4 regions of the Streptomyces akebiae genome follow, and region 1 is predicted to be linked to each of the others. Evidence: riboswitches for the same ligand, from Rfam matches in the RefSeq annotation. Region 1 holds a riboswitch; each other region holds the start of a gene.
What was found. Region 1 has a riboswitch for cyclic di-AMP ahead of K1J60_RS23300 (M23 family metallopeptidase). Riboswitches for the same ligand answer to the same signal wherever they lie in the genome.

Region 1 (3,305 bases):
TCGACGAGCTCGACCTGCTCTCCAACAACCCCGACAAGGCCCAGCAGTTGCGCGACCTCGGCGTGAGCGTCCGCGACCGCGTCCCCACGGGCGTCTTCACCACCGCCCACAACGTCCGCTACCTCCGCGCCAAGGTCCTCCAGACCCAGCACACCCTCCCCCTGCACGAGCTGACGGGCGGCCTGACGGGCCTCTCGGCGGGCTGAGCCCCGCCAGCCCCCCGGCACCCGCTGCGCCCGCCCTCCCGCACCTCCTCCGGCAGGGCCTAGCCCACTCGGCCCCACCGACTAGCCCCGCCGCCCACCCCCGGAAACCCTGTATCCGTGGGGCAGCGAGAGGGCGCGAAGGACATGCGGGAGCCGGGTGGGCGTCGGTTCTCGTACGCCCGTACGCTCGCCCGCGCCCTTCCCGTGCTGTTGATCGCCGTCGGGCTCTTCTACGACCACTTCACCCCGCGCGAGTTCACCGCGGTGCCCTTCTTCACCGCCGCGCCCCTGGTGACGGCCCCGCTCTTCACGCTGTACGGCACGGTGATCGTCGGCGCCGTGTCGGTGGCCGGCATCAGCGCCGTACGCGTCTATTACGAAGACTCCGGCCACGAGGACGCGATCACCGAGATCGTCACGGTCGCCACCGTCGCCGTACTGGCCGTCCTGATCAACCGCCTCGTCCGCCGCAGCGACGCCCGCCTCGCCACGGCCCGGGAGGTCGCCGAGGCCGCCCAGCGGGCCGTACTGCCGGTGCCGCAGGAGCGGATCGGCGGGCTGGAGATCGCCGCGCGGTACGAGGCCGCGCAGGCCGGGGCGTCGATCGGCGGCGATCTGTACGCGGTGCAGGACTCACCCCACGGCGTACGGCTGATCGTCGGCGACGTACGCGGCAAGGGGCTGGGGGCGGTGTCGGCGGTGGCGGTGCTGATCGGGGCGTTCCGGGAGGCGGCCGAGCAGGAGGCGACGCTCGAAGCGGTGGTCCAGCGGCTGGAACGGGCGCTGGCCCGGGAGGGGACGCGGCGGGAGGCCACGCGAAGGGACGCGGCGGTGGAGTTCGAGGGGTTCGTGACGGCCGTGCTCGCGGAGTTCCCGCACGGCGCGGGCCACGCCCGGATCGTCAACCGGGGCCACCCCTCCCCCCTGATGCTGCACGCCGACGGCACCCTGTGCACGCTGGACGCCCCGCAGCCCGCGCTGCCGCTCGGCATGGACGACCTGGGCACCTGGCCCGACCGCGCGGAGGACACCGTGTTCCCGCCCGGAGCCACGCTGCTCTTCTACACCGACGGCCTCTCCGAGGCGCGGGACGCGCACGGCGTCTTCTACGACCCGGCCGCACGCCTCGCCGGCCGTGTCTTCACCGCCCCGCGCACCCTGCTGACGACGCTCGCGGAGGAGGTGCGCCGACACACGGGTGACCGCACCACGGACGACATGGCCCTCCTGGCGGTCCGCCGCCCTTGAGGTGCCGAGGCCACCGAGATCGCCGCCCGCACCGTGCCCCCCGAGTACCGATGTCACTGAGCGTGTCCGTCCAGCCGTTCTCCGTATAACAACTGACGACACGTCAGGGCGACTGTTACTCGTGAGTCAAGGTCAACTCGCCCGTTTTCGGCCCCTCATGACCCGTAAAGTCCAGCGGGAAAGCCGGAACGATCATTAAGAACAGCTTGGAATGGAGTACTCGCGTCTATTAACGTTCGATAACGCAGCGCGGTCGTCCCAGCCGTCACAAGAGACGGCTCCGTGCTCACGCGTCGAATCCCGCAAGGGAACCGGGGAACCACCACCCTGGGGTGAATCGCACGGAAACCGCCGTGGCAGTACGCACGACCGGTTTACGCGCGTAGGAGACCTTCCTGCTCCGAACCCGTCAGCTAACCCGGTAGGCGAAAAGGAAGGAAGGAGTACGCCCACGTGGCGTCGAACCGGTCCGCGACCGAAGCCCCGTTCGTGCCGACCCAACGCGACGGCGAGAGCCAGACGTTCGGCTACGGCAGCTACAACAGCGACAACGAGGGCCCCTGGCAGGAGTGGAATCCGGGCGAGGACACCCTGCGCCCCGTCCGCGGCCGGCATCGCGTCGCCAAGAAGAGCGGCGTACTCGCACGGGGCGGACTGGCCCGCAGCTCCACCGTTCTCGGCGTCGGTGTCATAGCCGCCGTCAGCGGTGCCGGGATGGCCAGCGCGCAGTCCGGCAAGGCCCCGGTCTCCATATCGATGCCCGACATGCCGAACGTCGGCTCGGTCTTCGAGGACGAGCCCGACGAGCCGGAGCCCCAGGGCTCCTCCTCCCCCCTCAGCAGCGCGGGTCTGATCGCCGCCGACACCGAGCAGGGCACCGCCGACGCCGGCGAGGCGCTGCGCGCCCGCATCATGGCGCAGGCCGAGTCCCAGCAGGACGCCTTCGACAAGGCCGCCGCCGAGGCCGCGCAGACCGCCGCCGCGGAGAAGGCCGCCGAGCAGGCGGCCAAGGAGAAGAAGGAAGCCGAGGCCAAGGAGGCGGCCGCCCAGAAGAAGGCGGAGGAGGAGGCCGCGGCCAAGAAGGAAGCCGAGCGCCTCGCCGCCCTGGCCAAGCAGTTCACCCTTCCCACCTCCTCGTACACCCTCACCTCCACCTTCGGTCAGGCCGGCCCGTACTGGTCCTCCGGCTACCACACCGGCCTCGACTTCGCGGCCCCCACCGGCACCCTCATCAAGGCCGTCCACAGCGGCACCATCACGCAGGCCGGCTACGAGGGCTCCTACGGCTACAAGACCGTCCTCACTCTCGATGACGGCACCGAGATCTGGTACGCCCACCAGTCCTCCATCGGCGTCAGCGTCGGCCAGAAGGTCGCCACCGGGGACGTCATCGGCCGCGTCGGTGCCACCGGCAACGTCACCGGCGCCCACCTCCACATGGAGGTCCACCCCGGCGGCTCCAGCAGCGGCATCGACCCGGCGGCCTGGCTCCGCAGCAAGGGCCTCACCCCGTAGCCCGCCGCCACCCCACACAGAACCAGCGACGCCGCGTCCGCCCTCGGGCCCACGCGGCGTTCGTCTTGTTCTCCCGGAGAAGGGACGGCAAGCATGGCGAAGAGCGCACTCCTGGTGATGGACGTCCAACGGGACGTCGTGGCCATCGCCGACGACGGTTCCGGATATCTGCCGCGCCTGCGCAGGGCGATCGACGGAGCCCGGGCGGCCGACATTCCCGTGATCTACGTGGTGATGGGGTTACGGCCGGGCGATCCGCAGGTCAGCCCCCGCAACAAGGTGATGGCGAACGTCCTGCGGGCCGGCCTGTTCACCGAGGGTGAGCCCGGCACCGAG
Region 2 (3,305 bases), 1.5 Mb from region 1:
TCATTAGGCTCCGCGCATGGACGTACTCATCCACATCCTCGTCGCCCTCCACATCATCGGCATCGCCTCCCTCCTGGGTGGTTTCCTCACCCAGATGAAGGCCATGGGCCAGGGCACCGCCCGCTTCGTCCCCGCGATGCTGCACGGTGCCCTCACCATGCTCGTCACCGGCGTCCTCCTCGTCGGTCTCAACCAGGCGGACGACCAGCCCGTCAACAACATCAAGATCGGCGTCAAGCTCGCCCTGCTGATCGTGATCCTCGGCCTGGTCTACGTGAAACGCGACGAGGAGACGGTGGAGAAGCCGATCTTCGCCCTGGTGGGCGCGCTGACCACCGCGAACGTCTTCATCGCGGTGCTCTGGACCTGAGTGCCCCCGTGTGAGCCCGTCCTGCCCGCGATGGCATCGGGACGGCTGAGCCGGGATCCCCGGGATGGCGCCGACCGTGCGGACCGGCGCCCCCTGTCCTGCCCCGGTTACGCCGGGCGCACCACGCTGTGGATCGAGGACTCCCCGTCGTAGAAGATCGACTCCTCGCGGACGTACGTGCCCGGCTTGGGGGCGTGGATCATCATGCCGTTGCCGATGTAGAGGCCGACGTGGCCGATGTTGTCGTAGAAGAAGACGAGGTCGCCCGGCTTGGCGTCGGCCAGGGAGACGGTGGTGCCAGCCTCGACCTGGTCGTAGGTGGTGCGCGGGAGGTCGACCCCGGCGGCCTTCCAGGCGGCCTGCGTGAGGCCGGAGCAGTCGTAGGAGCCGGGGCCGGTGGCGCCCCAGACATACGGCTTGCCGATCTGCGCGCGGGCGAAGGCGAGGGCCTTGGTGGCCTTCGAGGCGTATGTGGAGTCCTCGACCGGGGCTGTGGTCCCGGTGGTGCCCGGCGATGTCTCCGTGCCGGTGGCGGTCCCTCCCTGGACCTCCTGGGCCTCCTGGGTCTCCTGGGCGCTCTGCGTCTCCTGGCGCGCCTGTGCCGCCTGCTGCCGCGCGAGCTCTTCCGCCTTGCGGTCGGCCTCCTCCTGCTCGCGCTGTTCGATCGCGGCGAGCCGGGCCTTCTCCTCGGCGGTGAGGGTGGAGAGCAGTTCGCGGGCCTCGGCGAGCTTCGCCTGGACCTTGGCCTTGCTGGTCTTGAGGGCGTTCTGCGACTCGGTGAGCTTTTCGAGGCTGTCGCTCGCCGTCCGGCGCTGCTCCGCCGCGTCGGCCTGCTGGGTGACGTACGCGTCGACGGCTACCTTCTGACGGTCCGTCAACCGGTCCATGAGCTGGTTCTGGTCGAAGTAGTCCTGCGGGTTGTCCGCCAGGAGCAGTGAGGCCTGGTCGGGGGTGGCCGCGCCGGTGCGGTACTGGGCCGCCGCGAACGAGCCCAGCTCCTCCCGCGCCTCGTTGAGCTTCTCCGCGCGCTTGGCGACGTCGTCGAGGAGGGTGTCGACCTTCTTCTTCTGCTTGGTCGTCCTCTCCTTGGCCGCGTTGTAGTTCTCGGTCGCCGACCCGGCCTGGCGGTAGAGGTCGTCGACCTTCTTCTCGACCTCCTCCAGGCTCGGCCTGTCGTCGGCGGAGGGTGCGGCGGTGGCCGTCTGGGAGAGCAGAGCCACGGAGGTCAGTGCGGCCGTGGCGAGAGCGGGGGTGCGTATGCCCGCGCGCGTCCGGCCGGTCGGACGCGGCTTGCGGTGCGGCGCCATGGTGCGGCGTCTCCTTCCGTTGTCCGCCTACCGGGTTAGCTGTCGGGTTCGGGCGCAAGCTTCGGAAGGTTTGCCCTACGGCCCTTGCCGCGTACGGCGGTCGGGTCGATTCACCCCAGAGGTCGGTGGGTCCCCGGCTCCGGCGCCGCAAGCGGCGTACCGGATTCGGCGGAGGCCGTGCGGCCCGGCGACGTTCGCCGGTTGTGTCGTACGGCCCAAGAGAAGAAGCTAGCCAACTCGTGTGGCCCGTGTGAAGGTTGATGTTCGATATGCCCGATACGTTTTCGTGACCTTAGCCTCTTCCGCGCGATGGGCGGTACGCTCGATCGCTCACCGTCGTGAGGTGTACGCGGTGAGTGGTGCGTGCGGACTTCCCGGGGCGGCCCCTGGCTGTCAGTGGGGGCGCCTAGACTCGGAGAGCGATGAGCAGCCTCTTTGACGACAGCTTCCTGGCGGACCTCCAGGCCCCCCGCGGCCACGCGGAGGAGCCCCCGCCGCCGCCCGAGGACGATCACGTACCGGAGCCGCTTCCGGACGATCTGTTCGGCGGGAAGTTCGACGTGCCACCGGACCGGGACGCCTACTACCGGGGCGGTGCCCCCCGCCCGGCTCTCGACGCGGCGGCCCTCCTGGACGGGCTGAACGAGAACCAGCGCGCGGCCGTGGTGCACGCCGGGTCACCTCTGCTCATCGTCGCCGGCGCCGGTTCCGGCAAGACCCGGGTGCTCACCCACCGCATCGCCCACCTGCTCGGCGAGCGCCATGTCCACCCGGGCCAGATCCTCGCGATCACCTTCACCAACAAGGCCGCCGGTGAGATGAAGGAGCGCGTCGAGCAGCTCGTCGGCCCGCGCGCGAACGCGATGTGGGTCATGACCTTCCACAGCGCGTGCGTCCGGATCCTGCGGCGCGAGTCGAAGAAGCTCGGCTTCACGTCCTCCTTCTCGATCTACGACGCCGCCGACAGCAAGCGGCTGATGGCGCTCGTCTGCCGTGATCTGGACCTCGACCCGAAGCGCTTCCCGCCCAAGTCCTTCAGCGCCAAGATCTCGAACCTGAAGAACGAGCTGATCGACGAGGAGGACTTCGCCGCCCAGGCCGCCGACGGCTTCGAGAAGACCCTCGCCCAGGCCTACGCGCTCTACCAGTCCCGCCTCCGCGAGGCGAACGCACTCGACTTCGACGACCTGATCATGACGACGGTCAATCTGCTGCGCGCCTTCCCGGACGTCGCCGAGCACTACCGCCGTCGCTTCCGTCATGTCCTCGTCGACGAGTACCAGGACACCAATCACGCCCAGTACGCCCTGGTCAGAGAGCTGGTCGGCACCTCCGAGCACCCGGTGGACGTGCCGCCGGCCGAGTGGGACGTACCTCCGGCCGAGCTCTGCGTCGTGGGTGACGCGGACCAGTCGATCTACGCCTTCCGCGGCGCGACCATCCGCAACATCCTCCAGTTCGAGGAGGACTACCCGAACGCGACCACGATCCTGCTGGAGCAGAACTACCGCTCCACGCAGACCATCCTGAGCGCGGCCAACGCGGTCATCGAGCGCAACGAGTCCCGCCGCCCGAAGAACCTGTGGACCAACGCCGGCGCGGGCGCGCAGATCACCGGTTACGTCGCC
Region 3 (3,305 bases), 2.7 Mb from region 1:
ACGAGATCCCGCACGAGACCGCCAATCCCGGTCGCCGGGCCGCCAAGGAGCTCTCCAAGCAGCTGTTCCCGGCCACCTCCCGGATGTCGCGGCCCCGCCAGGGCACCGAGGAGACCGTCGAGGGCATCGACTCCGCGGCCGTACGCGCCTTCTACGAGCGGCACGTACGCCCCGCGACGGCCACCGCCGTGGTCGTCGGCGACCTCACGGGGGTCGACCTCGACGCGCTGCTCGGCGACACCCTGGGCGCCTGGACCGGCTCCTCGGCGGCGCCGCGCCCCGTGCCGTCGGTGAGCGCGGACGACACCGGCCGCGTGATCATCGTGGACCGCCCCGGTTCCGTGCAGACCCAGTTGCTCATCGGCCGGGTGGGCGCCGACCGGCACGACCGCGTGTGGCCGGCCCAGGTGCTCGGCACCTACTGCCTCGGCGGGACCCTCACCTCCCGCCTGGACCGCGTCCTGCGCGAGGAGAAGGGCTACACCTACGGCGTGCGGGCGTTCGGCCAGGTTTTGCGGGCCGCGCCCGACGGTTCGGGCATCGCGATGCTCGCCATCAGCGGCTCCGTCGACACCCCCAACACCGGGCCGGCGCTCGACGACCTGTGGACGGTGCTGCGCACCCTCGCCGCCGAGGGCCTGACCGACGCCGAGCGTGACGTCGCCGTGCAGAACCTCGTCGGGGTCGCCCCCCTCAAGTTCGAGACGGCCGCGGCCGTGGCGAGCACGCTGGCCGACCAGGTCGAGCAGTACCTGCCGGACGACTACCAGTCGACGCTGTACCGCCAACTCGCCGCCACCGGCACCGTGGAGGCCACCGCCGCGGCCGTGAGCGCCTTCCCGGTGGACCGTCTGGTGACCGTCCTCGTCGGGGACGCCGCGCAGATCGAGGAGCCCGTCAGGGCCCTCGGAATCGGCGAAGTCACCGTCGTCCCGGCCGAGTAGGGGCTGACCGTACGGACGCGTGTCAGTGGGGCCCTGGTGACGGAAGAGTCACCAGGGCCCCCGTTTGTCCCTATTGATGGCGGAGGTTGCGTGTCTGACCTGTGGCGTACGCAACAAATCCTGTGATCCGTTTGTTATTTCGAAGACGGCCCACTTAGCGTCGGTCCGGCTGTTCGTCAGAAGTTCGCCGCAGCCGCGGCACCGGACAGTCATCGCCGAGTCCCCGCATGGCGCGAGCCAGGGGAGCCGGGGACCCATCACAGTCCCTGGGGTGAATCGGGTGCCCTTCGCGGAGCGACGCGAAACGAGGGGTAGCCGTAGGAGACCTTCCTGCTCCGAACCCGTCAGCTAACCCGGTAGGCGAGAAGGAAGGAAAGGACCAGCCACTTCATGGCGTTCACCCGCGCCCCCGGGAAGCACCGCCGTCCCGGCCGTGTGCAGCGCACGACCACGAGGAACGTGGGCGTAGCCGCTCTCACCACCACCGGTGTCCTCGGCACTCTGGCCGGCCCCGCGCTCGCCGCGGAAGAGCCCGCCGTCGAGCAGACCGGCCTGAACCAGATCATCACCCTCGGCGACACGGTCGCGGACCAGGTCGACGCCCAGGCCGTGGCCCAGCAGCAGGCCGCCGAGGTGGCCGCCGTCAAGAAGAAGGCGCAGGAGGAGGCCAGGAAGGCCGCCGCCGAGAAGGCCGAGCAGGAACGTGCCGCCGCCAAGGAGCGCGAGGAGATCAAGGCCCGCGCCGCCCGCGCGGCCGAGCGCGAGCGCCTCAACGCCTACGTCGCCCCCATCAGCGGCTCCTACATCTCCACCGGCTATAAGACCGGCGGCGCCGTCTGGTCCTCCGGCAGCCACACCGGTGTCGACTTCCACGCCGCGTCCGGTACGGCCGTCGTCGCCGTCGGCTCCGGCACCGTCGTCGAGGCGGGCTGGGGTGGCGCCTACGGCAACAACATCGTCATCAAGATGAACGACGGCACGTACACCCAGTACGGCCACCTGTCGTCCATCGGCGTCTCCGTCGGCCAGACGGTCACCCCCGGCCAGCAGATAGGCCTCTCCGGGGCGACCGGCAACGTCACCGGCGCCCACCTGCACTTCGAGGCCCGGACGACGGCCGAGTACGGCTCGGACATCGACCCCGCCGCGTACCTGCGCTCGCACGGCGTGAACGTCTGACGCGCTTCCGACGCTTCGCAGGAGGCCCCGGCTCACCGAGCCGGGGCTTTCCTCGTTGTGCGTACCTGCTGCGCAAACCTGTTGCGACGCACCTCTTGTGACGTACCTCCTGTCCAAAAAATATCCATGGATTCCGGTCCGCCATCGGAAATTCCGGCTCTCTGCAATAGAGTCGCTGGAACACACGTCAATCATCGACGTTTCACGGGGATTAAGGCGGAGGTCGGTCATGCGTATTCCGGCGCACTCGGTATGCACGGCGATCCGTGATGACATCGTCGCGGGTGTCTACGAGCGCGGCAGCCGGCTCACCGAGGAACTGCTCGCCCGCCGTTACGGCGTCAGTCGGGTGCCCGTGCGTGAGGCGTTGCGCACGCTGGAGGCCGAGGGCTTCGTGGTGACCCGTCGGCACGCGGGCGCGTGCGTCGCCGAGCCGACCGAGCAGGAGGCCGCCGACCTGCTGGAGATGCGCATGCTGCTGGAGCCCCTGGGGGCCGCCCGCGCCGCGCAGCGGCGTACGGAGGCCCACCTGAAGGTGTTGCGGGGCCTGGTCAGGCTGGGCCAGGAGCGGGCCAGGAGGGGCAACAGCGAGGATCTGCGCTCGCTGGGCGGCTGGTTCCACGAGACGCTCGCGCAGGCCTCCGGCAGCCCCGCCCTGACCTCGACACTCGCCCAGCTGCGGCACAAGATCGCCTGGATGTACGCGGTCGAGGCGCCGGCCGACCCCGTGGAGTCCTGGGCGGACCACGGCGGCATCGTGGACGCGGTCGCGCGCGGCGACAGCGACCGGGCCCGGGCGATCACGTCCCTGCACACCGAGCGGGCCACCGCCGCGCACCGGCTCCGATTTCCGGCCGGGGCCGGCGGGGCGGAGCGGCCGGAGCGTGTGAGGACTTCGCAACACCCCGTAAACATGCCGAGCCTGCGGCATTAACACAGGCGCCGTATACAAAGAGGGAAGAATTCCGAAGGGCATTATTTCTGCTGCCCGCAGAACGGAAACCGGACGGAAATGCGAAGGGCTCGCCCGATAAATCGGACGAGCCCTTCGGTGTGTCTGCGGGGCGGCTTTTCAGGCCTTTCCGCTTCGGTTACCCGGTCGCTCAGACCGTCTCGGGGAGTTCTTCGAGCCCCTCGGCGACGAGCTTCGCCAGACGGTCGAGCGCGGCGTCCGCGCCCTCG
Region 4 (3,305 bases), 3.4 Mb from region 1:
GCTTCGAGCGACAGATATATGCATATCTTGGTGGATCGCCACCCGTGACAGCCCAGGTAGTGGCAGTCTGGCGCGAAGCACCAGTCCGGGACCGTAGTCGAACCATCCGCTCCCTGTCGGACACCGGTCCCGTGGGAAAGGGACGCCTCGCCATGGCAGATCACCTGGAAGCATCCGTCACTCTGCCGAGCGATCCCGCCTCGGTGTCCACGGCCCGGAACTACGTCGCCGACGTGCTCGCCGAATGGGGCCTGCCGGGCGACACCGACATCGCGGACACCGTGCGCCTGATCGTGTCCGAACTCGCCACCAACGCCGTCCAGCACACCCTCGGTCAGTCGCCCACCTTCACCGTGGACATCGCCCTCGACCGGGACGAGCAGCTGCGCATCGGTGTCACCGACAGCCATCCACGCTTCCCGAAACGGCTGCCGGCCGCCGTCCAGCAGGACAACGGCCGGGGCATGGTCATCATCCGCTGGCTGACCGCCGAGTGCGGCGGCAGGCTCAGCGTCAGACCCACCCGGGAGGGCGGTAAGACCGTAGCGATCGAACTGCCGTGGACGGTTCCCGCGCAGCCGGTCAGCGCGGGCGGTCCGCAGGAAACCTGACGAGATCCTCGTCCGTGGGCGTGGGCGTGGGCGTGGGCGTGGGCGTGGACGTGGACGTGGTTGCGGTTGCGTTCGTGGCCGTGTGTCCGCGGTCTGCGCCGGTGTTCGTGGCCGTTCCCGTGTCGTCGAGTCGTCGCGGTCGGAGAGGCGGCCCACCAGTTTCGGGAGCACGGCCCACAGGAGCAGGCAGATGAGGAAGGTGCCGGCCCCGGCGGCGATCCCGGCCTTCCGGCCGAGCGTCACGTCCACGACGAGCAGGACGGATCCGGTGAAGGCCGGCATCAGCACGATCAATCCCGCGGTGGCCAGCCGGGACGAGACCTGGACGATGACGGGCTTGGCGTTCTGCTGGAAGAGCGAGCGGTGCAGGGCGGCCGGGGCGGTGAAGAGCGTCGCCGCGAGGACCGCGAGCAGCAGGGTGACGACGTATGTGGCGCGCTGGACGGAGTCCAGGTCGGGGAAGCGCGGTGTGAAGGCCAACGTCAACAGGAACGCGAAGAGGATCTGTACCCCGGTCTGGGTGACGCGCAACTCCTGGAGCAGCTCGGAGAAATTGCGGTCGGCGCGTTCGAGGGGGGTCTCGTTGCGTGCGGGACGGGTGCGTTCGTCGGCCATGGTCGAACGTGTATCCAAAACCGCCGGTCGCACGCCTGCCGGGGGCGGCGGAGAACTCAGCCGCCCCCGACGGTGGGTCAGCGGACCCGGCCGTACCAGACGTTCTTCGTCCAGAGCTTCTGCAGTCGGACGACGTCACCCGTCTTCGGCGAGTGCCAGATCTTTCCCTTCCCCGCGTAGATACCGACGTGGTAGACGTTCGAGCCCGAGTGGAAGAAGACCAGGTCTCCGAGCTTGCGGCTGCTCGCGGAGATGTGCTTCGTCTTGTTGTACTGCTGCTGAGCAGTACGGGGCAGCTTCTTGCCCGCCTTCTTGAACGAGTAGAGCGTCAGCCCTGAGCAGTCGAACCTGCTCGGGCCCGTGGCGCCGTACTTGTAAGGGGAGCCCTTCTTGGAAGCCGCGACCTTGAGTGCCTTCGACGCCACCGTGGCGGCCTCGGCGTCGGCTGCGACGCCCGGGACCACGATGCTGCCGCTGACAGCGGCGATGGTCAGAGCCGAGGCCGTGCCGGCCCGGGTCAACAGCGACGGGACACGATTCAGCGCAGTCATGCGCAACCCTTCGTCAGCCGCCTGTGAAGGATGACCTGTCGGATTCGGGCTGGCGAAGTTGCCCGGCCGCTGACGCGGCTTCACCCCAAGGGCTGCTCGGCGCGGTCATGGCTTGACCGTTCCGGCGACCCGTCGTGCTTGGGTCCTCCACTCCTGCCGATGCACTCCTGTCGACCGGTCATCCGGGCGGCGGCAGGACTCGGCGTCCACCCGGATCGCCCCGCCGCTGCGGCGGGGGCTTGTCGTCAGGAAGGGATCTTGACGCACGGACGTCCGAAAATCCCAACGGAACCACGGATTTGTGGTCTTACTCACCACTCGCCCGTTCGGGTGGACAGAGCATTTTCGGCTGGTGTGTCCAGGCGGTCGAGGACGTCCGCACCAGCACCGGAATGATGCGTTCCGGCCTCGTGCCAGCCATGTTGCGCAACTTCACAGGTCCTCACGACGTATGGGCCGATAGGTCGATCGCGGTAGGCCGTCCGGACGGCACGAAGCCTGGACCGGACGCCCCGTCAGTAGTACGGCGAGCGCCCCGGGATCGGTTCAGGCCGGCGAGTCCTCGGGCTCCGGCGGCAGCGCCACCCGGCCCGCCCGTCGCTCGCCGTCCAGGACCCGCAGGGCTCGCGCGAGCGTCGGGGCGTGCACCTCGTTCTCCCCGCGCCTGTGCATCAGCTCGAGCGCGTCGCGCAGAGCGGTCGCCTTGGCGACGAGAGCCTGCGCCGCGCGCAACCCGCGGTACGTATCGCCCGGTCGGGCCGGATTGATCCGGCCGAGCAGATCGACCACGTCCAGGTAACGGTCGATCAGCTCGGCCTCGGCGCGCGTGAGCGCGGGCAACGGCGGCAGTTCGGGTGGGAGCATCGACGGCTCACCTCGCGCCGGGGAGCGTGCGCGTGGTCCTGTGGCTCGGGATCACCCGATCGGCCAGGCCGTACTCCACCGCCGCCTCCGCGTCGAGGAACGTGTCCCGCTCGATGTCGGCGCTGATCCGCTCCGGGCTCCGGCCCGTGTGCCGGACGAGCATCTCCTCCAGCCTGCGGCGATTGCGCGTCAGTTCCTGGGCCTGGATCGCCAGATCGTCGGCCTGTCCCTCGATCCGTTCGGCCACCGCCGGCTGGTGGATCAGTACACGCGCCCCCGGAAGCACGAACCGCTTGCCCGGCGTGCCCGCCGCGAGCAGCACCGCGGCGGCCGAACCCGCCTGCCCCAGGCAGATGGTCTCCACGTCGCAGGTGACGAAGCGGATGGTGTCGTAGATCGCCGTCATCGCGCTGAACGAGCCGCCGGGCGAGTTGATGTACAGCGAGATGTCGCGGTCCGGCGACTGGTGCTCGAGGTGCATGAACTGCGCCATCACGTCGTTCGCCGACGTGTCGTCGATCTGCGTCCCGAGGAACACGATCCGTTCTTCCAGCAACTTCGAGTACGGATCCATCGTTCGGTGACCCGCAGTGGTGCGCTCGGTGAACCCGGGCAGCACCTGGCGGGCCGACGGTCGGTTCGCGGGCATGGGACACGCCTCCTC

Region 2: it holds a riboswitch for cyclic di-AMP, as region 1 does, so the genes downstream of both, K1J60_RS16725 (C40 family peptidase) here and K1J60_RS23300 (M23 family metallopeptidase) in region 1, are expected to answer to the same signal.
Region 3: it holds a riboswitch for cyclic di-AMP, as region 1 does, so the genes downstream of both, K1J60_RS11630 (M23 family metallopeptidase) here and K1J60_RS23300 (M23 family metallopeptidase) in region 1, are expected to answer to the same signal.
Region 4: it holds a riboswitch for cyclic di-AMP, as region 1 does, so the genes downstream of both, K1J60_RS38205 (C40 family peptidase) here and K1J60_RS23300 (M23 family metallopeptidase) in region 1, are expected to answer to the same signal.

What each region holds. Positions count from the first base shown of each region.
Region 1 covers NZ_CP080647.1:5,417,782-5,421,086, forward strand. The annotation lists gene K1J60_RS23290 (GTP cyclohydrolase II) at 1-206, shown strand, start outside; gene K1J60_RS23295 (PP2C family protein-serine/threonine phosphatase) at 351-1,454, shown strand; cyclic di-AMP (ydaO/yuaA leader) riboswitch at 1,736-1,897, shown strand; gene K1J60_RS23300 (M23 family metallopeptidase) at 1,908-2,969, shown strand; gene K1J60_RS23305 (cysteine hydrolase family protein) at 3,063-3,305, shown strand, end outside.
Region 2 covers NZ_CP080647.1:3,914,612-3,917,916, reverse strand. The annotation lists gene K1J60_RS16730 (hypothetical protein) at 17-370, shown strand; gene K1J60_RS16725 (C40 family peptidase) at 478-1,677, opposite strand; cyclic di-AMP (ydaO/yuaA leader) riboswitch at 1,687-1,844, opposite strand; gene pcrA (DNA helicase PcrA) at 2,100-3,305, shown strand, end outside.
Region 3 covers NZ_CP080647.1:2,696,841-2,700,145, reverse strand. The annotation lists gene K1J60_RS11635 (M16 family metallopeptidase) at 1-944, shown strand, start outside; cyclic di-AMP (ydaO/yuaA leader) riboswitch at 1,148-1,321, shown strand; gene K1J60_RS11630 (M23 family metallopeptidase) at 1,335-2,123, shown strand; gene K1J60_RS11625 (GntR family transcriptional regulator) at 2,353-3,057, shown strand; gene K1J60_RS11620 (HPr family phosphocarrier protein) at 3,227-3,305, opposite strand, start outside.
Region 4 covers NZ_CP080647.1:8,784,296-8,787,600, forward strand. The annotation lists gene K1J60_RS38195 (ATP-binding protein) at 153-611, shown strand; partial or broken gene K1J60_RS38200 (DUF6328 family protein) at 720-1,226, opposite strand; gene K1J60_RS38205 (C40 family peptidase) at 1,304-1,777, opposite strand; cyclic di-AMP (ydaO/yuaA leader) riboswitch at 1,781-1,951, opposite strand; gene K1J60_RS38210 (hypothetical protein) at 2,324-2,641, opposite strand; gene K1J60_RS38215 (ATP-dependent Clp protease proteolytic subunit) at 2,649-3,290, opposite strand.